Regions from separate parts of the Pontibacillus sp. ALD_SL1 genome, predicted to be linked through region 3. Evidence: a T-box and tRNA genes for the amino acid it is inferred to sense, from the RefSeq annotation. Region 3 holds a T-box; the other regions hold tRNA genes.
The links. A T-box is a leader RNA that pairs with one kind of tRNA and senses whether it is charged. The one in region 3 lies ahead of tyrS (tyrosine--tRNA ligase), so its partner is inferred to be a tRNA-Tyr.

Region 1 (7,879 bases), 1.6 Mb from region 3:
TTAGTCGGGACCTAAGCCGAGGCCGAAAGGCGTAGGCGATGGATAACAGGTTGATATTCCTGTACCACCTCCTTTCCGTTTGAATGACGGGGGGACGCAGTAGGATAGGGAATCCGCTCCACTGGATGTGAGCGGCCAAGCAGTGAGTGAGATGCATAGGCAAATCCGTGCATCAATCACAAGCTGTGATGGGGAGGGAACTATAGTACCGAAGTTCCTGATTTCACACTGCCAAGAAAAGCCTCTAATGAGGAAAGAGGTGCCCGTACCGCAAACCGACACAGGTAGACGAGGAGAGTATCCTAAGGTGATCGGGAGAACTCTTGTTAAGGAACTCGGCAAAATGACCCCGTAACTTCGGGAGAAGGGGTGCTCCTTCATAGGAGGAGCCGCAGTGAAAAGGCCCAATCGACTGTTTAGCAAAAACACAGGTCTCTGCGAAACCGAAAGGTGAAGTATAGGGGCTGACACCTGCCCGGTGCTGGAAGGTTAAGGGGATGAGTTAGCTTATGCGAAGCTTTGAACCGAAGCCCCAGTAAACGGCGGCCGTAACTATAACGGTCCTAAGGTAGCGAAATTCCTTGTCGGGTAAGTTCCGACCCGCACGAAAGGTGCAACGAATTGGGCACTGTCTCAACAAGAGACCCGGTGAAATTATACTATGCGTGAAGATGCGCATTACCCGCGACAGGACGGAAAGACCCCGTGGAGCTTTACTGTAGCCTGATATTGAATGTTGGTACAGCTTGTACAGGATAGGTGGGAGCCGTCGATACCGGAGCGCTAGCTTCGGTGGAGGCATCCGTGGGATACCACCCTGGCTGTATTGACATTCTAACCCAGGACCGTGATCCGGTCCGGAGACAGTGTCAGGTGGGCAGTTTGACTGGGGCGGTCGCCTCCCAAAAAGTAACGGAGGCGCCCAAAGGTTCCCTCAGAATGGTTGGAAATCATTCGCAGAGTGCAAAGGCACAAGGGAGCTTGACTGCGAGACCTACAAGTCGAGCAGGGACGAAAGTCGGGCTTAGTGATCCGGCGGTGCCGCATGGAAGGGCCGTCGCTCAACGGATAAAAGCTACCCCGGGGATAACAGGCTTATCTCCCCCAAGAGTCCACATCGACGGGGAGGTTTGGCACCTCGATGTCGGCTCATCGCATCCTGGGGCTGTAGTCGGTCCCAAGGGTTGGGCTGTTCGCCCATTAAAGCGGTACGCGAGCTGGGTTCAGAACGTCGTGAGACAGTTCGGTCCCTATCCGTCGTGGGCGTTGGAAATTTGAGGAGAGCTGTCCTTAGTACGAGAGGACCGGGATGGACGCACCGCTGGTGCACCAGTTGTTCCGCCAGGAGCACAGCTGGGTAGCTACGTGCGGAAGGGATAAGTGCTGAAAGCATCTAAGCATGAAGCCCACTTCAAGATGAGATTTCCCATCACTTCGAGTGAGTAAGATTCCTTGTAGACGACAAGGTTGATAGGTCGGAGGTGGAAGCGTGGTGACACGTGCAGCTGACCGATACTAATAAATCGAGGGCTTATCTATCTAAAGCGCAAACGACCGCTTAGACCCGTACGGATAAGACAGATTTTCGGAAAAGGCGATTAGCCTTTGTAGAAAAGATGACTTATACGCTAGGGTCTGGGAGTTGGAGCTGGAAGTCAGTTCAAGCGCAAACACGTGATCAGGCACGATGTCATAATTCTTATCTAGTTTTGAAGGTACTTAGAAAAAATCTAAAATACCTCTTGACTTTTCTTTCGAAACAAGATAAAATATAACTTGTCGTTGAAAAAACGAGAGAGAAAATCAATAAAGAGTCTGGCGGTTTTGGCGAAGAGGTCACACCTGTTTCCATGCCGAACACAGAAGTTAAGCTCTTCAGCGCCGATGGTAGTCGGGGTTTCACCCCCGCAAGAGTAGGACGCCGCCAGGCAAGTCACTTTATTGACTTTGATCAAAAGGCAAACGGTCTTTTGACATGATTCCAACGTAGCTCAGTGGTAGAGCTATCGGCTGTTAACCGATCGGTCGCAGGTTCGAATCCTGCCGTTGGAGCCATGGAGAGCTGTCCGAGTGGCCGAAGGAGCACGATTGGAAATCGTGTAGGCCCAAACACGGGTCTCGAGGGTTCGAATCCCTCGCTCTCCGCCACTAACTTTTCACTGGCCCGTTGGTCAAGTGGTTAAGACACCGCCCTTTCACGGCGGTAACACGGGTTCGAATCCCGTACGGGTCACCACTTAATATTATGGAGGATTAGCTCAGCTGGGAGAGCACCTGCCTTACAAGCAGGGGGTCGGTGGTTCGAGCCCGCCATCCTCCACCATTTTAAAAATGCAATGCACAAGATCATTGCAAACATCATATAATTGAATATGCATTAAGTATTCAACATTATCGCGGGGTGGAGCAGTCTGGTAGCTCGTCGGGCTCATAACCCGAAGGTCGCAGGTTCAAATCCTGTCCCCGCAACCAATTTAAATTTGTACTACGTCGAAAAGACTTCTTCGAATTACAAATGATTGTGTACCTTTAGGTGCAACCAATGGTCCGGTAGTTCAGTTGGTTAGAATGCCTGCCTGTCACGCAGGAGGTCGCGGGTTCGAGTCCCGTCCGGACCGCCACTTTTTCAATTAAATAAATTCTTGTTACTGTAAAGTACATAAGACTGGCTCGGTAGCTCAGTCGGTAGAGCAACGGACTGAAAATCCGTGTGTCGGCGGTTCGATTCCGTCCCGAGCCACCATGTTTTGTGCAGGCCTAGCTCAATTGGTAGAGCAACTGACTTGTAATCAGTAGGTTGGGGGTTCAAGTCCTCTGGCCTGCATACTTTAAAAAACGTGGAGGGGTAGCGAAGTTGGCCAAACGCGGCGGACTGTAAATCCGCTCCCTCTGGGTTCGCAGGTTCGAGTCCTGCCCCCTCCACCATTATAATTACTACAGTAAGTAGGGGTATAGTTCAACGGTAGAACAGCGGTCTCCAAAACCGCCGATGTGGGTTCGATTCCTACTACCCCTGCCAATTTCATTTTATGGCGGATGTGGCGAAGTGGTTAACGCACCGGATTGTGGCTCCGGCATTCGTGGGTTCGATCCCCATCATTCGCCCCATAAATATTGGCCCATAGCCAAGCGGTAAGGCAACGGTTTTTGGTACCGTCATGCGCTGGTTCGAATCCAGCTGGGCCAGCCAAGAGTTTTCGCGGAAGTAGTTCAGTGGTAGAACACCACCTTGCCAAGGTGGGGGTCGCGGGTTCGAATCCCGTCTTCCGCTCCATTTTTATTTGGCGGCATAGCCAAGTGGTAAGGCAGAGGACTGCAACTCCTTTACCATCGGTTCGAATCCGGTTGCCGCCTCCATTCATATGCCGGTGTGGCGGAATTGGCAGACGCGCACGACTCAAAATCGTGTTCCTCACGGAGTGTCGGTTCGAGCCCGACCACCGGTATCGTAAAACTTAACATTGCAATGGAAATCGCTAACGAAAGCGATTTTTTTTATGTCTAATTAATAAGTTTGAGTTAGAAAATACTGTTTTATTTGTTTAGGACTCATAGGCACAGAATTATTTATAAATTTCTCTAATCTCCGTTATGTTAACGGGGATTTTTTATTTTAGTAGAAAGACTCTATTAATACACACAACAAAATGGCTAGAAGGTAATTTTTTCTCCTGTCGCCCCCTACCTTGCATTTACTCTATACATAAATTGCTTTAATCACATATTAATTATTTTCTAAATAAAAAAATTTTTCAGAAAAAATCATTGAAGATTAAAGTAAAGAGTCCTATAATTATGCGAAAGAAAAGGTGGGATTTTGAATGACAAAAGATTTACGAATAAATAGTAAAGTGTTTAGTGAAAGTGCAATGAGAGCACCGAACCGTGCCATGCTTCGTGCTGTTGGTGTTACAGATGATGACTTTAAAAAGCCGATGATTGGTATTGCAAGTACATGGAGTGAAGTGACTCCATGTAATATACACCTAGATGATTTAGCCATCCGTGCAAAGAAAGGTGCCCAAGAAGCAGGAGGGTTACCCTTAATCTTTAATACTATTACTGTATCGGATGGTATCTCTATGGGAACACAGGGAATGCGTTATTCATTACCAAGTAGAGATGTGATCGCTGACTCTATCGAAACGGTAGTAGGAGCTCAGAACTTGGATGGATTAGTTGCAATCGGAGCCTGTGATAAAAATATTCCAGGCTGTATGATTGCTATTGCAAATGCTGAGGTGCCATCTGTTTTTGTTTATGGAGGCACAATTGCTCCCGGGTCTCATAAAGGGAAAGATGTTGATATTGTTTCTGTCTTTGAAGGAGTCGGAAAATATAACCAGGGTGACATAGATGAAAATGAACTAAACGCAATTGAGTGTAGTGCATGTCCTGGTGCAGGAGCGTGTGGTGGTATGTACACTGCAAATACGATGGCATCTGCTGTTGAAGCTATGGGGATGAGTTTACCTGGAAGCTCCTCAAATCCTGCGGAATCTGACCATAAAGCAAAAGATTGTGAGTCGGCTGGAGAAGCTGTGAGATACTTACTCGAGCATAATATTTACCCGAAAGATATCATGACTAAAGAGGCTTTTGAAAATGCGATTACAGTCGTTATGGCACTTGGTGGTTCTACAAATGCGATACTTCATTTGCTTTCTATGGCTCATGCCATTGAAGTGGATTTAACTATGGAAGACTTTAATCGAATTCAAGAAAAAACACCACATATTGCTGATTTGAAACCGAGCGGCAAATATGTGATGCAAGACCTGCATAAAGTTGGAGGAGTACAGGCAGTTATGAAGCTTCTTTATGACAATGGCTATCTACACGGACACTGTTTAACTGTTTCAGGAAAGACAGTTGCAGAGAATTTAGAAGAAGCGCCAACCTTAGAAGAAGGACAAGATATTATAACGTCATTTAGTCATCCTAAGCGAGAAGATGGACCTTTGATCACCTTGAAAGGTAACTTAGCTCCAAGTGGTGCAGTAGCTAAAGTATCCGGTGTTAAGGTTGCGCGTCATACTGGACCAGCTCGTGTATTTAATACTGAAAAGGAAGCTACGGAAGCTATTCTGAATAATTCAATACAAGAAGGCGACGTATTAGTTATACGATATGTTGGTCCTAAAGGCGGGCCTGGTATGCCTGAAATGTTATCAATCTCCGCTCTATTGGTTGGGAAAGGCTTAGGGGAAAAGGTCGCCTTATTAACAGATGGTAGATTCTCTGGAGGAACCCATGGACTCGTGGTGGGTCATATCGCACCTGAAGCTCAAGTCGGAGGACCAATATCTCTATTAGAAGAAGGGGATCTTGTCACAATAGATTCAAACAAAAAAGAAATATCCATGGATGTAACAGAACAAGTACTAGAAAGTCGTCGTAAGCATTGGGAAGCACCGCCTCTTTACAAGAAGGGGATTTTGGGCAAATATGCTCATAATGTATCATGCTCTTCCAAAGGTGCTGTAACAGATTACAAAAATTAAACTCATATTGAAAAACTCCAGTTTTCAGAAACTGGAGTTTTTTTATCCTAAACTTTAACCAAAGAAAATTAAAAAAATTTTTTAGGCCAAAATGCTATTCGAAGAACCCTATGAGGAAGTAGATCTTTTCATACATCAAGATCAACCCTATTCCCTAAGAAGGGCAAACGACGTAAATAACGCCATGATCTGAAAATGGGCTGAAAATGTCCAACAGGGAGAATAATCAATCTACATCCTTACACTAATGAGATCTTCATAAAGGAATAAATAAAACGCTCAGAAGTAATTCTGAACGTTTCTGTTTGTTTATTAAGTTGTTCATATTGCTATAGCATATTATTTTACTAACCGAGTAGGAAGCTAAAGTAGTATACTCTTACGCGTTTAGTTGTTGTTGCTTTTGCATTTGCTTTCTTCTATACCATTTAGCGAGCATGCCGTGTTTTGGACTAAGGAAGAAGGCTAGGGTAAAGAGAAGGCCTGTGGCTGTTGCCATGGCTCCTGAGATGGACACATCTACGAATAGAGCGAATGTATAACCGAGCAAGGATGATAGTGCGCCAATTAGGGCACTTAAAGCAATCATACCACCAAAAGAATCCGTTAGAAGATAAGAAGTAGCACCTGGAACGATTAACATCGCTACAACTAGAATAGCTCCTACACTATCGAAGGAAGCAACTGTAGAGAACGAAACCATCGACATTAATACGTAATGGATCGCTACTACAGGAACACCGATTGATATGGCCAACTGAGGATCAAATGTGCTAATTTTAAACTCTTTATAAAAGAGTAGTATAATGGTTAGGTTTAAGATAAAAACAAATCCTAAGAGCCAGACTGCTGTTGGTCCTAGGTTCATGCCGTTCCATGTCCATGTATCCCATGGAACAAAAGCAATCTCTCCCATTAGAGCATGCTCAACATCGAGGTGGACACTATCTCCTATAAAGGATATGAGTACGACACCTAGAGCAAAAAGGGAGGTGAAAACAACTCCAATTGCCGCATCTGACTGAACCCCACTTGAGTCTAGTAGTTGCACCATTAAAGCTGTGAGTATTCCCACAGTAGCAGCTCCAACAAGCATAGGTACCCCGTTTAAAGAGTGCGTCACAAGAAAAGCTCCTACAATTCCAAGAAGAACGGTGTGACTGATTGCATCTGCAAGCATCGACATTTTCCTAAGAACGAGAAGGGCTCCTGTCATACCGCATGTAACGCCAACTAATACTCCTGTAATGATAATCCATAAACTGTACGTCATGTTTGTCTCACCGCCTTTACAATGATTCCTTTACTAGCTCCAAATAGAAGGGAAAGGACAAAGATTAATGAGGCACACAAGACAATGAGTGGGCCTGTTGGAAGTCCTTCTCCTGCTGTACTTATTAGTGTGCCGGTTACACCAGAGATGGCCCCAAATACACCTGCGATTACACCCATCCTCCCAAGTTGATCTGTCCAATAGCGGGCAGCGAGGGGAGGGGTGATTAGAAGTGCTGCAATAAGGACTACACCTACCATTTGTATTCCGACAACCACTACGCCTACGACGAGAGCCATTAGAACAAAATTAAAGACGCTGACTGGTAAACCGATACCTCGAGCATAGTTAGGGTCAAATATTGAAATCTTAAATTCTTTGAAAAATAGTGATGAAAGAATAATGATTAAAAGGGACCCAACTGCAATGACTTGTATATCGCTCTTAACCATTGCAGCCGCCTGGCCAAAGATGAAGTCCTCTAGACCGCTCTGGTTTCCTTTTGCATGTTTCGTAATATAAGTTAGGAGCATGATCCCAAGACCGAAAAAGACAGATAACACTACGCCGATTGACGCATCCGTTTTAATTCTAGAGTGTTTAACGATAGCTTGAATACAGTATGTCGCAATTAACCCTGTTGTCGCAGCCCCTATTAAAAAGAGAGGGATCGACTTAACACCAAATAAGAGAAATGCTAAGCAGACGCCTGGCAATGTAGCGTGAGCCATAGCGTCTCCGATTAGACTTTGTTTTTTGAGTAGTACGAAGCTACCGATTAATCCGCTGGCAAAACCGAGTAAGGAGGAACCTGCTAAAACCCATTGGGTGTTTGGGTTGGTTAAAAGGCTTAGTAATTCATTCATGGGTTACCCTCCTTGAGTGAGTATAGGACTGTTGCCTAAAAAGGAAATGGCTCCTCCATAAGTCCGTTCTAAATTATCAAGTGTAAAGACACTTTCAGTTGGCCCATAGTCTACAGGTGTTTTATTTAGCAATAGACAGTGGTCAAAGTAGTCTTTTACCGTTTGTAAATCATGGTGTACGACAAGCACCGTTTTACCTTGTTCACGCCATTCTTGCAATAATTTCATAATCGCTT
Region 2 (7,879 bases), 1.2 Mb from region 3:
CCAACCTGGAACTCTTTTGAAGATCGCTTCTCTAAAACCACAGTAACTTCCTGAGGATCTACAGAAACAGATAACTGATTAGAGATACCTTGAGTTTGTATAGGAACCGTTTGAGAGCCAAGTTCAAGCCCTTCTAAATCGATAAAAGCTTCGAACGTCTTTTGCATAACAGTTCTAGTCACTATAGAATTCGGTCCCTCTACGGTAACAGTGACGCTCGATGGCACTTCTTTCACTACATATTTTTCCTCATTCATTTTTACTTGTAAAGGGATATTATTCATTGCTGCAATTTTATCATTGCCTTCAAGAAAGATAGAATCCGAACTCGTTTGCCCGTCATCAAGGTTTATTGAGGCATACAAGAGGAGTGCTAATATTAAAGAAATCGCTCGAATGAACCACGGACTTCTTAACCACTTATCCATCTTTTTTCCCCCTCCAATCCCAATTCTTTGAGCTAGGAGCTTTCGTCGCTCGTTCTAATTCTCTTTCTAAAATATCTCGAAGAGCTTGTTCATCTAATCCCCGATGCAATTCTCCATTCCGCGTACAGGAAATTCCTCCTGTTTCTTCGGAGACTACGATTGTAAGGGCATCTGTGACTTCACTGATTCCCATAGCAGCACGGTGCCTCGTCCCTAATTCTTTTGATATAAATGGGCTTTCAGATAGAGGCAGGTAACATGCAGCAGCCATAACCTCATCTTGCTTAATAATAACCGCTCCATCATGAAGAGGGGTATTAGGGATGAAGATATTTGTTAACAGTTCACTCGATAACATTCCTCTAATTGGAATGCCGGTTTCAACATAATCTCCCATGCCTGTCTCTCGTTCAATCGTAATAAGAGCGCCAATCCGACGTTTGGCCATATAATTACATGACTTTATAATCGCCTCTACTGTTTGTTTCATCGAATCTTCTTCACTACTCGAATTTCTGGCAAAGAAACTACCTCTCCCTAGCTGCTCTAACGCTCTTCTGAGCTCAGGTTGGAATAAGATAATTACGCCTAGAAAACCCCATGTCATCGCTTTGGACATTAACCACATTAACGTACTAAGTTGAAGGAAGTAGCTAACAAGCCATATTCCAAGTACTACAAAAATTCCTTTCAACAACTGAACCGCTTTTGTACCACGGATTAACATGATTAATTTATACAAAACAAACCAGACAAGGGCAACATCAATAATAATTCGAATGTACTTTAATCCATCTAATTGAACATTCAATCCCCCATCAAGCATGTGTACACTTCCTTTTATCCTTGAATTCAACTATCGAATTAATCTTATGTATCAAATTCACAATAGTTTTATTATAGCATACTTCTCTATAGTAAAAATAACACTAAAACGCTCCAATTAAACAAAATAAAAAAAGCCACTGTAAAAGTGACTTTTGAACCCTTTATTGGGTGAATGAGAAAATATCTGTCGCTGTTTTTTTAATATTGTACCACATCCAACCAAAGACTTGGTCTACTTGATTCAGATCACCTGTCACTTCACCGGCAGAGGCTTTTAGGTGATCACCATTTATTAATACAACGTCACCATTGACTTTACCTTCAACCTTTAAGTTCCCATTTTTCACAACTAAATCGCCTTCTACAGTCTTTCCTTCAGGAACAATGACCGTGTTTTCCTGAATGATAATATCTTTTTGTTTAGATACGCTTAACTGTTGATCTTGGCTCCAAGTAGAAAAGATACCACTAAACATCATAATAAAGAATATAGCAGCTGCCGTTACCACAGGATGGGCCTTAAACCACCTCTTATAACCTGATCGTTTCTTTTCTTTAGGCAGGCTCCCCATTACCTTCGCAGTAAAGTCAGAAGGAGCTTGGACCGCACTGGTACTTTGGACCATTGCTACAGCCCTCTTAAGTTCATGAAAATGGTTCTGGCAATCATCACATTGTTGAAGATGTTGCTTTAATTGTTTTCTCTCTTCTTCGTTTAACCCGTCGTCTAAATGTTTATGCATTAACTGAATGGCTTCATTTGCACACTTCATTTCCCATCACTCCTTTACACGTGACGAAGTTTCTTACGAAGCGCTTCGCGTCCCCGGTGGACCCTTGTCTTAACCGTTCCAACCGGTATGTCCAATATGTCACTAATCTCTTGTAATGAGAGCTCATCTATATATCGCAGTACGATAACAGATCGATACTTGGCCGGGAGCTTGAGAATCTCTTGATGAATATATTCCTGCAGTTCTAAGCTTTCCACTTCTTCTTCAGGTAAATCTTCATCTGCAGAAATTTGCGAGTACATCGTTAAGCCCTCTGTACCTCTTACTTCAGCATCTAAAAAGTAATCTGGTTTCTTTTTTCGAATGCGATCAATTGATAGATTGGTGGCAATTCTATATAACCAAGTAGAAAATTTGCGATTCTCATCATAAGAGTGAATATTAGTGTAAGCTCGAATAAATGCTTCTTGAGCAATATCTTCTGCTTCATGTGCATTACCAAGCATACGATAGCATATTTGGTACACCTTGTTTTGGTAAAACGTCACTACATCTTCAAAGGCCGAGTGATCACCTTTTTTAACTTTTTTAATCTTTTGTTTTATAAATATTTCCATGCACTATACCTCCGCTAGATCTGCGGTCATTCTACATACGAATACACCTGCGATCAGGTTTCAAAATCAATTAAAAAAATAAAAAAGAATTTTTTGTATGTACAAAAGTTATACATTTGATTTCTTTAAATAAAGAGGTTTAACTTTAAGTAGAAAGGATATATACAACTATAGTATAGTACTAAGGTTTTAGTAGGGAGGAAATAGAATGTGTAAAGAACTTTTGAACGAAATTGAAATGTGTAGAAATGAAATGATTCAGCTTAGCTCTAGCTTACCTTTATCATCTCAAGAGGTCATTGAGGCTAGTTCAAAATTAGATGGATTACTAAATGAATATGAGGAAAGAAAAAATAAATAACGGAAACAGCAACTTATGTGAATAAGCTGCTGTTTCGCCCATTTTTCTCTATAAATCTATTATTTTAAATTCTCCCCAAATAACGATCCCATTAACCCAACCGCTACCGTAGCTGTTTTATTCTTCTCATCCAATATCGGATTAACCTCAACAAATTCAGCCGAAGTAATGAAATTAGCTTCTGCAAACATTTCCATCGCTAAGTGACTTTCCCTATAGCTCATTCCACCCATAACAGGTGTTCCAACTCCAGGTGCCTCATTAGGGTCCAAACCGTCCAAATCTAAGCTCAGATGCACCCCATCCGTTCGATCCTTCAAATACTCTACAGACTCTTTAATAACTTCTGGCATTCCCATGCGATCAATCTCATGCATTGTATATACCCGAATTCCTTTTTCTTTAATTAATTGCTTCTCACCCTCATCAAGAGAGCGTGCTCCAATGATAACGATGTTTTCTGGTTTAATTTTTGGCTCAAAACCATGGATGCTCGTCAAACGTTCATGACCAATACCTAAGCTTACAGCTAAAGGCATTCCATGGATATTTCCGGAGGGGGAAGAATCTCCTGTATTTAAATCCCCATGAGCATCATACCAAATTACACCAAGATTGTCATAATATTTGGCAATTCCAGCAAGAGATCCAATCGCAATACTATGATCGCCTCCAATAATTAGAGGGAATCTTCCTGATGATACAACCTGATCAACAGTCTCTGCTAAGTTTTCATTTCCTTCTGCAACTTCTTTTAAATTTCTCAAGTGGCTCTCTTGTTCTTCTTTTCTATTTGGACGAGGAATATGAACATCTCCAAGGTCCTCTATATCATATTCTAAACGTTCTAATCGCTCAATTACCCCTGCATAACGAAGAGCACTTGGCCCCATATCTACACCTCTACGATTCTGCCCTAAATCCATAGGGGCTCCAATAATTGAAAGTTTACGATTCATTGTCCCATCATCCTCCTTTAACTCTACACCTATTGTAGACACAGTTGGGACAATGACTCAACTGGACAGAAATTTGTATATATATGCGGAAAACAAGGGGTATTGAAAGAATTTTCTCATAAATAGCCACCATCAAACATTTAACGAATACAAAAAACCTTAAGTCTACTTAGACTTAAGGTTTTGGATGGAGCCTAGCGGGATCGAACCGCTGACCTCCTGCGTGCAAAGCAGGCGCTCTCCCAGCTGAGCTAAGGCCCCGTATATATGGAGCGGAAGACGGGATTCGAACCCGCGACCCCCACCTTGGCAAGGTGGTGTTCTACCGCTGAACTACTTCCGCAAACTAAAAACACATCAACTAAGTTAATGTGAAAAGTGATGAGCCATGGAGGATTCGAACCTCCGACCCTCTGATTAAAAGTCAGATGCTCTACCAACTGAGCTAATGGCTCGTTATAAAATGGCTGGCCCAGCTGGATTCGAACCAGCGCATGACGGTACCAAAAACCGTTGCCTTACCGCTTGGCTATGGGCCAAAAATGGTGGAGGGGGCAGGACTCGAACCTGCGAACCCAGAGGGAGCGGATTTACAGTCCGCCGCGTTTGGCCAACTTCGCTACCCCTCCAAACACAAATAATAGTATACCATGCTTGCACTTTATTAAGCAAGGATTTATTTAACTGAACATAACTTGCTGGTGCCGACCGAGGGACTCGAACCCCCAACCTACTGATTACAAGTCAGTTGCTCTGCCAGATTGAGCTAGGTCGGCAGATAAATAAATAAAATGGTGGAGGATGGCGGGCTCGAACCACCGACCCCCTGCTTGTAAGGCAGGTGCTCTCCCAGCTGAGCTAATCCTCCATGTTTATAAATAAGTGGTGACCCGTACGGGATTCGAACCCGTGTTACCGCCGTGAAAGGGCGGTGTCTTAACCACTTGACCAACGGGCCAAATATATTTTCTTACAGAGAGCTTCCAGCCGGACTTGAACCGGCGACCTCTTCCTTACCATGGAAGTGCTCTACCGACTGAGCTATGGAAGCAAATTGGCTCCAACGGCAGGATTCGAACCTGCGACCGATCGGTTAACAGCCGATAGCTCTACCACTGAGCTACGTTGGAATATTGTCAAATCCATCTGTCCTAGAAGAAGTCTCTTGGATAGCTTTTATAAGATAACAAAGCATGGCGGCGTCCTACTCTTGCGGGGGTGAAACCCCGACTACCATCGGCGCTGAAGAGCTTAACTTCTGTGTTCGGCATGGGAACAGGTGTGACCTCTTCGCCAAAACCGCCATACTATTGTTTTTGTTGAAGGAGTACCTTCAAAACTAGATAAGAATTAAGACATCGTGCCTGATCACGTGTATGCGCTTGAGCTGACTTCCAGCTCCAACTCCCAGACCCTAGCGTATAAGTCATCTTCTTTCCAAAGGCTAATCGCCTTTTCCAAGAAGCTGTCTTATCCGTACGGGTCTAAGCGGTCGTTTGCGCTTTAGATAGATAAGCCCTCGATTTATTAGTATCGGTCAGCTGCACGTGTCACCACGCTTCCACCTCCGACCTATCAACCTTGTCGTCTACAAGGAATCTTACTCACTCGAAGTGATGGGAAATCTCATCTTGAAGTGGGCTTCATGCTTAGATGCTTTCAGCACTTATCCCTTCCGCACGTAGCTACCCAGCTGTGCTCCTGGCGGAACAACTGGTGCACCAGCGGTGCGTCCATCCCGGTCCTCTCGTACTAAGGACAGCTCTCCTCAAATTTCCAACGCCCACGACGGATAGGGACCGAACTGTCTCACGACGTTCTGAACCCAGCTCGCGTACCGCTTTAATGGGCGAACAGCCCAACCCTTGGGACCGACTACAGCCCCAGGATGCGATGAGCCGACATCGAGGTGCCAAACCTCCCCGTCGATGTGGACTCTTGGGGGAGATAAGCCTGTTATCCCCGGGGTAGCTTTTATCCGTTGAGCGACGGCCCTTCCATGCGGCACCGCCGGATCACTAAGCCCGACTTTCGTCCCTGCTCGACTTGTAGGTCTCGCAGTCAAGCTCCCTTGTGCCTTTGCACTCTGCGAATGATTTCCAACCATTCTGAGGGAACCTTTGGGCGCCTCCGTTACTTTTTGGGAGGCGACCGCCCCAGTCAAACTGCCCACCTGACACTGTCTCCGGACCGGATCACGGTCCTGGGTTAGAATGTCAATACAGCCAGGGTGGTATCCCACGGATGCCTCCACCGAAGCTAGCGCTCCGGTATCGACGGCTCCCACCTATCCTGTACAAGCTGTACCAACATTCAATATCAGGCTACAGTAAAGCTCCACGGGGTCTTTCCGTCCTGTCGCGGGTAATGCGCATCTTCACGCATAGTATAATTTCACCGGGTCTCTTGTTGAGACAGTGCCCAATTCGTTGCACCTTTCGTGCGGGTCGGAACTTACCCGACAAGGAATTTCGCTACCTTAGGACCGTTATAGTTACGGCCGCCGTTTACTGGGGCTTCGGTTCAAAGCTTCGCATAAGCTAACTCATCCCCTTAACCTTCCAGCACCGGGCAGGTGTCAGCCCCTATACTTCACCTTTCGGTTTCGCAGAGACCTGTGTTTTTGCTAAACAGTCGATTGGGCCTTTTCACTGCGGCTCCTCCTATGAAGGAGCACCCCTTCTCCCGAAGTTACGGGGTCATTTTGCCGAGTTCCTTAACAAGAGTTCTCCCGATCACCTTAGGATACTCTCCTCGTCTACCTGTGTCGGTTTGCGGTACGGGCACCTCTTTCCTCATTAGAGGCTTTTCTTGGCAGTGTGAAATCAGGAACTTCGGTACTATAGTTCCCTCCCCATCACAGCTTGTGATTGATGCACGGATTTGCCTATGCATCTCACTCACTGCTTGGCCGCTCACATCCAGTGGAGCGGATTCCCTATCCTACTGCGTCCCCCCGTCATTCAAACGGAAAGGAGGTGGTACAGGAATATCAACCTGTTATCCATCGCCTACGCCTTTCGGCCTCGGCTTAGGTCCCGACTAACCCTGAGCGGACGAGCCTTCCTCAGGAAACCTTAGACTTACGGTGGAAGAGATTCTCACTCTTCTTTCGCTACTCATACCGGCATTCTCACTTCTAAGCGCTCCACCAGTCCTTACGGTCTGACTTCACAGCACTTAGAACGCTCTCCTACCATTGTTCGTAAGAACAATCCACAGCTTCGGTGTTATGTTTAGCCCCGGTACATTTTCGGCGCAGAGTCACTCGACCAGTGAGCTATTACGCACTCTTTAAATGATGGCTGCTTCTAAGCCAACATCCTGGTTGTCTGAGCAACTCCACATCCTTTTCCACTTAACATAAACTTAGGGACCTTAGCTGGTGGTCTGGGCTGTTCCCCTCTCGACTACGGACCTTATCACTCGCAGTCTGACTCCCAAGGATGAGTCGTTGGCATTCGGAGTTTGACTGAATTCGGTAACCCGATGAGGGCCCCTAGTCCAATCAGTGCTCTACCTCCAAGACTCTTACCTTGAGGCTAGCCCTAAAGCTATTTCGGAGAGAACCAGCTATCTCCGTGTTCGATTGGCATTTCACCGCTACCCACACCTCATCCCCGCACTTTTCAACGTGCGTGGGTTCGGGCCTCCAGCCAGTGTTACCTGGCCTTCACCCTGGACATGGGTAGATCACACGGTTTCGGGTCTACGACCACATACTATTTCGCCCTATTCAGACTCGCTTTCGCTGCGGCTCCGATTTTTCATCTTAACCTTGCATGGGATCGTAACTCGCCGGTCCATTCTACAAAAGGTACGCTGTCACCCATTAACGGGCTCCAACTACTTGTAGGCACACGGTTTCAGGTTCTATTTCACTCCCCTCCCGGGGTGCTTTTCACCTTTCCCTCACGGTACTGGTTCACTATCGGTCACTAGGGAGTATTTA
Region 3 (7,879 bases):
GAGCCATCGTTTTCAGTTCCACCGGATGAATTGTCATCGGTGGAACCGTCGTCCGTATTGCCGTTACCTGAGTTGTTATCGTCTGAACCATTGTTGTTATCATTGTTGCCGTTATCGTTATTGCCATCGTTGTTGTTATTTCCGTTGTTATTGTTGGTTCCATCGTTGTCGTTATTGCCGTTATTGCCGTTATTTCCGTTGTTATTGTTGTTGCCAGAATCTTGATCTTGGTCGCTTGGTGGTGGGTCTGGTGTGAAATCTCCGTATTCATAAGCTTGCGATGCTCCAGATTCCATTCCAAAGTAATCCACCGCTCTTACGATATAAACACCTTTACCAGATATGCCAAGGCTATTTGTTGCTGAATTCCCTATTAGTTGGAAGCCTGCTCCTGGTGTTGGGGCGCGATAGATGCGATAGCCAACAACGTCTCTGCTTCCAGAAGGTGACCATTTTAAGACGCCGCCGCTAGCTGATACAGCACCTGGAGCAGCTGGAGCTTGTCCGTCATTTGGTACCTTATCTGTAGATGGCACACGCACGCTTGCCCACTGGCTATTGTTTGGTACGAGCTGATTTAAGCTTGATAATCGGTCATAGTTGTTACGTTCAATGTACTCTGGATTAAAGAAGACGCCTTCGTTAGTAAATTCAGGTGGTGTAGAATCACCTGCTACATAGGCTTTATCTCCAATCTCAACATAACCTGTCGCGATTAAACTATCGTCTCGTTTTGTTGGAGCGTATTTAGCGTAATAAATGTCACTGCTGACAAGTCCCATTTCAGAACAAAGCTGAGATGGAAGCAAGCCTGAAGCGGCACAGTAGGACTGTCTGACAATACCAGATGGTTGTTTGAAACTTTCTTTTGGAACCATTAAGTCTGGATTTAGATCTGATGCTGCGTTTACAATATCCGTCCAAAGTTTTACGTTACGGTTGCTGTATCCTAGGCTACAGTTCCCGCAGTTTCTTAATGTGCTAGGTGTGTCATAGCCCATCCACATCCCCATTGTGACGTTAGGATTTGTTGCAACAAACCAGGTGTCGTGTACATTTTGAGAAGTACCTGTTTTTCCAGCCCAGTCAACTCCTGGATACTTTAAGCGATTACCAGCGTATCGGGCTGTACCGTAATCTAAAACATCTCTCATCATGTCGACAGTTAAATAAGATGCTTGTTCGCTAAATACATCAACGGGTTCAGATTTGTGTTCATAAAGTATGTCTCCGTCTTTTGTTTCAATCTTATCAATCATGTGAGCATCTACAAACTTACCGTTATTGCCGAAAGTGGCGAAGGCGTTTGTATTCTCTTCTACTGTTACACCCTCAAGAAGACTTCCAAGTGAAGTGGATAAGTTAGTCTTATCTTCTTCTAATAGTGTAGTAAAGCCCATTTTGTCTAAATAGGATGCTGGGTTTTGGTTTCTGATATCAGCATATGTTTTAACTGCTGGCACGTTATAAGACATAGCTAATGCTCTTCTTATAGAAGTTAGGCCATGGAAGCTGCCACCATAGTTACCAGGAGTGTATCCTCCCGCAAAAGCTGTTTCTATGTCTGCTACTACAGAACCTGGATTAGCTTCTCCTAGGTCTATAGCTGGGGCGTATACTAGCAATGGTTTCATTGTACTTCCGTTTGAACGTTTCGCGTCGGTAGCATGATTGAGGTTTTCCAGGTCAAAATCACGTCCACCGATAAAGCTGATGATACTCCCGGTTTTATTTTCAATTAACATTCCACCGACTTGAACGGGCTCTTTAATCGTTTTCTCTTCACCTGTTTCCTCGTCTGTTACTGTCCAAGTTCGAACAGGCCCGTAATGGTTATAATTCTTGTGTAATTCTTGCATTTTGTCATAAATCGGTTTATCAATTGTCGTATGAACTTTCAAGCCATTTTGCACTAATGTTCGATCTGCTAGTGTAGCATATTCTTGTTGCAGTGATTCACTGTTAGCCAGATCTTCTTTTGTATACCCATCCTGTTCAGCTAGGATACGTTGAAGAATGTTAGTGGCTCTCTTTTCTACTTCAAATGCGATATAAGGATATGATTGCACTGGTGAAGGTTCTGGTTCTGTAAAGTTCGCAGCAATGTCGTAATTAACTGCTTTATCGTATTCAGCTTGTGTTATCATTTCGGCTTCTAGCATACGTTGAAGAACCGTTCTCATTCGCTCAATCCCTGGGGTGAGTCCTGCTTCAGATTTAACTTCCCCTGTATTTGTAAAAGGTGTATACATATAAGGGCTTTGTGGCATACCTGCAATATAGGCTGCTTGAGGAAGGTTTAATTCTTTGGCGCTCACTCCAAATATACCTTGAGCAGCAGTTTCAATTCCTGCAACGTTTCTCCCGCCGGCGTTTCGACCGAATGGGACAACATTCAGATATGCTTCTAAGATCTCTTCTTTTTCGAAGAATCGCTCCAATCGTAATGCGAGTAGAATTTCTTTCGCTTTACGTTCGAATGAAACGGTGTCTGTTAAAATTTGATTCTTTATTAACTGTTGGGTGAGTGTACTACCACCTGTTTTAACGTTTGCGTTCGTTACTTCTTGGAAGATCGCACGAATTATGGCTTTAGGTACAACTCCATCATGTGTCTCGAAATTCGCATCTTCAGTGGCGATGACAGCATTGACCACATGATCAGATACCTGGTCAAGGGGCACTTCTTCGCGATATAAATCAGACTGGATCTTTCCTAAGTATGTGTCTCCGGCAAAGTACAATTCTGACGTTTCTTCATAATTGTAAATGTCTTTTTGCATTTCGGCTTTAGCGCGGATTGGTTCATCTTTGACGAGCGAGGCGAAATAACCGGCACCTAGCCCGGCAGCAAAGAACACGCCAATTACACCTACAATGAGGAAGAATAAAACGATGTTCCAGATTACATCATAAGAGATACGGAAATATTTTTGGATCTTTCCGTCTTCCCACCATTTGCGAAGCGGGGATCTATCTGGACCATTTGAATGGTTCTGGCTCATATAACGACCTCCTATTTCATACACGCAATATTATACCATATTGCACCATGAGGAGACATGGTTCAACATGAAATGTGTGTTGCTTTTTAAAAAAATATATGCTATAAATTATGACACAGTCACGTACGATAATGAATAGTAAACCGAGAAGGGTTGAAGTAGTAAGTTGTTCCCTGTTCCAGAAAGCTGACGGTCGCTGTGAGTCAGTACAGAGCAAATTACGAATTACGTCCTGGAGTTTTCTTCTGATGAGTTCAGAAGACGGGTGAATCCGTTATAAATTCCTTGAGTGGTGATCAGTTGTCTGGTTACAACAAGGGTGGTACCGCGAGCGAGCCTCGTCCCTTTTTTAGGGGCGGGGTTTTTTGTGTTCTTTAAAGTTCAATGTGGTTCGTAGTATAACCTGAAAAGGGCGCCTTCAGTACGATTATTACGTTTATGTCGTTACTTAATTTGAGAAAAAGAGGAGTGTACAGAGTGGATATTTTACAAGACTTACAAGCAAGAGGATTAATCAATCAAATGACAGATGAAGAAGGTCTAAAGAAGCATTTAGCTTCAGAACAGGTTACTCTTTACTGTGGTTTCGATCCTACAGGTGATAGTCTTCATATAGGTCATTTACTGCCTGTATTAATTCTTAAGAGATTTCAGCAAGCCGGACACCGTCCGATCGCTTTAGTTGGCGGAGGTACTGGTATGATTGGTGATCCAAGTGGTCGTTCTACAGAGCGCCAGCTTAACGATGAGAACACGGTTCGTCACTACAGTGAACAGCTAGCAGGTCAACTCGCTAAGATCTTAAACTTTGATGAAGGAGAAAATGCAGCTGTAGCGCGTAACAACTTAGACTGGCTGAACCAAATGACGATGATTGAATTCTTGCGAGATGTAGGGAAGCACTTTGGCATTAACTACATGCTAGCGAAAGATTCTGTTGAGTCCCGCATTGAAAACGGGATTTCGTTTACAGAATTCAGCTACATGATTCTGCAGTCTTATGACTTTTTGAACTTATTCCGTAAAGAGAACTGTACTTTACAAATTGGCGGAAGTGACCAATGGGGGAATATTACGGCTGGGCTTGAGCTTATTCGTAAGAACTCGACTGAAGGTGAAGAAGCGAAAGCATTCGGACTAACGGTTCCATTAATTACGAAAGCCGATGGAAGTAAGTTTGGTAAAACAGCTGGTGGGGCCATTTGGTTAGACTCTGAAAAGACTACGCCATACGAATTCTACCAGTTCTGGATTAACACAGACGACCGTGATGTTGTGAATTTCCTTCATTACTTTACATTCTTGAGCTTAGACGAAATTGGTGAGCTGACTAAGGAAGTAGAAACGCAACCTGAGAAACGTGTTGCTCAGCGCAGGTTAGCAGAAGAAATGACGAAGATGGTTCATGACGAGAAAGCATTGGAACAGGCTGAAAAGATATCTGAAGCGCTCTTTAGCGGTGATCTTAAGCAGCTAACAGGTGATGAAATTGAACAAGGCTTTAAAGACGTTCCTACTTATAACTTAGAGGAAGAAGAAAAAGGTTTAATTGATCTTTTAGTTGAAGCAAAGATTTCTTCTTCAAAACGTCAGGCCCGTGAAGATATTCAGAATGGTGCGATTTACATTAATGGTGAACGTGAGCAAGACATGAAATATACAGTGGATGCTGAAGATCGCATCGATGGCAAGTTTACAATTATCCGTCGTGGTAAGAAGAAATACTTCTTGGTACGCTTTGAAGGATAATAAAATAGAACAAAATAAAAAGCCGCTTAGAGTTTGAATGACTCTAAGCGGTTTTTTATACATGAATTGCGCTATCCCCCCTCTGTTCTTAGTTACATCAGTCCCTTTTAATGCGAAAGTGCTGAAGTTGATAAGGAAGTAAGCTTTTATATCTTTGTTGAATAAATCGGTCATCAATAAGTACAATTGTACCTGAATCAGTTTCTGTACGAACTAGTCTTCCTGCTGCCTGCAGGACTTTATTCATGCCAGGATACATATAAGCATAGTCAAATCCATTCTTTCCTCGCTCGTCGAAATAACGCTTCATGATGTCTTGTTCATCATTTAATTTCGGTAATCCCACACTAACTACTAGAACCCCGTTTAAACGGTCTCCTCTTAAATCGACCCCTTCTGAGAAAATTCCTCCTAATACCGCAAATCCGATCAATGAATCTTCACGGTCTTCACGGAATTCGGCTAGATATTGTTCACGGTCTTGTTCGGTCATTTGAGGCGTTTGTAGTAGCACGGAAGCTGGATGATCTAGTTCTTGAATTCGTGCATATACCTGCTCCATATATACGTAAGAAGGGAAGAAGACAAGATAGTTTCCTGGTTTCTCTTGTATTAATTTTATTAATGTACCAACGATTGAACCGATAGATTGATCTCGGTCATGGTAACGGGTCGATATGGGTTGAATGTACATCTCAACATTTTGCCTATCAAATGGTGAAGGGATTGAAAAAGTATAGTCCCCTTTTGTCCACCCGAGCATGTCTTTATAGTAATCAAATGGAGCGAATGTCGCTGAGAAGAAAACTGTTGCTCCATATCCCTTAGTTGTTTTGTGTAATAAAGAAGAGGGATCTACACAAAAAAGTTTGAGCTCTACTTCGCTTTTATAACGTCTTATGTAGGTGACATAAGATGCATCATAGAGTTTTGAAATCCGCACAAAACTTAGAGCCATAAAATACGTTTCGATTAATAGAGATTCTGTATTTTCTACGTATGGGATTTCTAGTTCAGCCAGATCAATAAAGCGTTCCACATCCTCAACGATACCTTCAGGAATTTCTGTCATCGTTGTCATGTATTGGTCGTCATCCATTGACTTTTTTAGCGCTAACAAGGACTGGTCGATAAGGTGGACGGATTCATATAAGTGCGGATTCTTTGATTTGTACTCACGCTTAAGTTGCAAAAAAGCTGATTTCATTAGTAGCGCTGAATACATAGACTGGGACCTGTCAACAAGATTATGGGCTTCATCCACAAGCAGTGTTGTCTTCTTTTTTGTTTCATTCCATAAACGTTTGAAAGATACTCTGGGATCAAATACATAATTGTAATCACATATGATGGCGTCAGCGTGATAAGCGGCATCTATCGAAAACTCAAAAGGACAGACTCGATGTTTTCGCGCATAAAGTTCGATTACGTCTCTTGTTATCAAGGTCTCATTTGACAATAAGTCTAGCAGAGCTTCATTGATACGGTCATAATATCCATCAGCAAATGGGCAATAATCTACCTGACATCCTTCATTTGTGAAACACATTTTGTTTTTAGCGGTTACCGTAACGGTATGGAAATTCAACCCTTTCTCTTCCATAAGGGAGAGCGCCTCTTCAGCAGCCTGTCTTGTTATCGTCTTAGCTGTTAAGTAGAAAAATTGTTCTGCCCTTCCTTCCCCAATTGCTTTAATAGTAGGAAATAGAGTGGAGATGGTTTTTCCTGTTCCGGTTGGAGCGTGAGCGAATAGGGTTTTATGATCTGTAATTGTCTTATATACAGCCCCAGCAAACTTTCGCTGGCCAGTTCGAAAAGCAGGGTAAGGGAAAGTGAGGTGTTGAATGCTTTGTTGTCGAGTTATTCTATGCTCAGTCATTAGCTTAGCGTAAGGAATATACTGATCCATCATAATGTGAAACCACTCTGTTAATTCAGTTGAGCTAAACGATTTAACATACTGTTTTCGTTCAGATGAAGGCAAATGAACGTAAGTAAGTTGAACATCAATTTCATCGAGTTCTTGTTGAGTTACGTAAATATATGCATAGCATTTCGCTTGCGCCCAGTGGACGGGATGAGAATCTTCCTCAATGTCATAAATTGACGAAGATGTAGATTTGATTTCATCAATGATCATTTTATTCTCTTTTTGAAGTAATCCATCACAACGTCCTTCAATGTGAATATGTATAGATTCAGCTATATGAGTGTACGCCAGGTGAACTTCCTTTTGATCATGTTCACTGTAATCGTTCTGCACCATTTGATGTGCTTTTGTTCCTTCGGTAAGGGACGTAGTCGTTTTAAAACGTCGATCAAGACTTCCGGAGCGATAGACATATTCAACTAAACCCCTTATAGATGTTCTTAACTCTGTCATGTTATCACCAGATTCTTTTTCATTTTTATCAGATCTAATTCCTGCCGTGTTTAGAGGAACGAATATGAATAATAGGCATTCTATTTTATGCTAGATCTTATATGGTAGTGAAAGTATTGTAACATTGAATAATTGAAGGATGTAGTCTGAAAGGGGGGGGGATATTAAAAAAAGATGACTCTAATGAGGCATCTTTTAGAAGATAAAGATTGCTGAGACAATCGCTGTCAGAATAAAGGTAATCAAATAAATAATAGAGAGAATTCTGATGCTAGAATTCTTTTCATACTTATGGGATCGCTGAAGTTCTGATGCTGGTGCTTCACCCTCCACTTCTCGTTGTTCAATAGATTTGTTCACATTTTTACCGACTAAGAGTGTTCCAATAAAGGCCAGGACGCAAATCCCAATGACGATAGCGATATATAAGGTATACACGTGATCCCCTCCTTTATGCTTCTATTCTTAGTGTATCAGGAAATGGAAATAGATGATAATAAAATCATAAAAAACACCCATCCGCCAAGGATGGGTGTTACAGAGAAGCTATTAACGAGAGTAGAACTCAACGATAAGCGCTTCGTTAATTTCAGAAGGCATTTCAGAACGCTCAGGGAAGCGAACATAAGAACCTTCAAGCTTTTCTGTATCGAATGATACATACTCAGGTACGAAGTTGTTTGCTTCGATTGCATCCTTGATTACGTCAAGGTTAGCAGATTTTTCGCGAACTGCGATTGTT

Region 1: it encodes a tRNA-Tyr, which carries the amino acid that the T-box ahead of tyrS (tyrosine--tRNA ligase) is inferred to sense. The anticodon was not compared.
Region 2: it encodes a tRNA-Tyr, which carries the amino acid that the T-box ahead of tyrS (tyrosine--tRNA ligase) is inferred to sense. The anticodon was not compared.

The regions. Positions count from the first base shown of each region.
Region 1 covers NZ_CP062974.1:582,485-590,363, forward strand. The annotation lists rRNA gene IMZ31_RS02930 (23S ribosomal RNA) at 1-1,539, shown strand, start outside; rRNA gene rrf (5S ribosomal RNA) at 1,815-1,930, shown strand; tRNA gene IMZ31_RS02940 (tRNA-Asn) at 1,981-2,055, shown strand; tRNA gene IMZ31_RS02945 (tRNA-Ser) at 2,057-2,148, shown strand; tRNA gene IMZ31_RS02950 (tRNA-Glu) at 2,162-2,236, shown strand; tRNA gene IMZ31_RS02955 (tRNA-Val) at 2,248-2,323, shown strand; tRNA gene IMZ31_RS02960 (tRNA-Met) at 2,396-2,472, shown strand; tRNA gene IMZ31_RS02965 (tRNA-Asp) at 2,545-2,621, shown strand; tRNA gene IMZ31_RS02970 (tRNA-Phe) at 2,668-2,743, shown strand; tRNA gene IMZ31_RS02975 (tRNA-Thr) at 2,752-2,824, shown strand; tRNA gene IMZ31_RS02980 (tRNA-Tyr) at 2,840-2,925, shown strand; tRNA gene IMZ31_RS02985 (tRNA-Trp) at 2,946-3,019, shown strand; tRNA gene IMZ31_RS02990 (tRNA-His) at 3,033-3,108, shown strand; tRNA gene IMZ31_RS02995 (tRNA-Gln) at 3,116-3,190, shown strand; tRNA gene IMZ31_RS03000 (tRNA-Gly) at 3,200-3,274, shown strand; tRNA gene IMZ31_RS03005 (tRNA-Cys) at 3,284-3,357, shown strand; tRNA gene IMZ31_RS03010 (tRNA-Leu) at 3,365-3,446, shown strand; gene ilvD (dihydroxy-acid dehydratase) at 3,822-5,504, shown strand; gene IMZ31_RS03020 (metal ABC transporter permease) at 5,884-6,777, opposite strand; gene IMZ31_RS03025 (metal ABC transporter permease) at 6,774-7,643, opposite strand; gene IMZ31_RS03030 (metal ABC transporter ATP-binding protein) at 7,647-7,879, opposite strand, start outside.
Region 2 covers NZ_CP062974.1:172,590-180,468, reverse strand. The annotation lists gene IMZ31_RS01050 (CdaR family protein) at 1-428, opposite strand, end outside; gene cdaA (diadenylate cyclase CdaA) at 421-1,254, opposite strand; gene IMZ31_RS01040 (anti-sigma factor family protein) at 1,418-2,029, opposite strand; gene sigW (RNA polymerase sigma factor SigW) at 2,044-2,607, opposite strand; gene IMZ31_RS01030 (aspartyl-phosphate phosphatase Spo0E family protein) at 2,816-2,968, shown strand; gene rocF (arginase) at 3,028-3,927, opposite strand; tRNA gene IMZ31_RS01020 (tRNA-Ala) at 4,116-4,188, opposite strand; tRNA gene IMZ31_RS01015 (tRNA-Gly) at 4,196-4,270, opposite strand; tRNA gene IMZ31_RS01010 (tRNA-Lys) at 4,310-4,382, opposite strand; tRNA gene IMZ31_RS01005 (tRNA-Gln) at 4,392-4,466, opposite strand; tRNA gene IMZ31_RS01000 (tRNA-Tyr) at 4,471-4,556, opposite strand; tRNA gene IMZ31_RS00995 (tRNA-Thr) at 4,627-4,703, opposite strand; tRNA gene IMZ31_RS00990 (tRNA-Val) at 4,720-4,795, opposite strand; tRNA gene IMZ31_RS00985 (tRNA-Glu) at 4,811-4,885, opposite strand; tRNA gene IMZ31_RS00980 (tRNA-Thr) at 4,906-4,978, opposite strand; tRNA gene IMZ31_RS00975 (tRNA-Asn) at 4,983-5,057, opposite strand; rRNA gene rrf (5S ribosomal RNA) at 5,119-5,234, opposite strand; rRNA gene IMZ31_RS00965 (23S ribosomal RNA) at 5,435-7,879, opposite strand, start outside.
Region 3 covers NZ_CP062974.1:2,825,182-2,833,060, reverse strand. The annotation lists gene IMZ31_RS14370 (transglycosylase domain-containing protein) at 1-3,005, opposite strand, end outside; T-box leader at 3,142-3,354, shown strand; gene tyrS (tyrosine--tRNA ligase) at 3,483-4,754, shown strand; gene IMZ31_RS14360 (ATP-dependent DNA helicase) at 4,852-7,137, opposite strand; gene IMZ31_RS14355 (hypothetical protein) at 7,333-7,575, opposite strand; gene rpsD (30S ribosomal protein S4) at 7,687-7,879, opposite strand, start outside.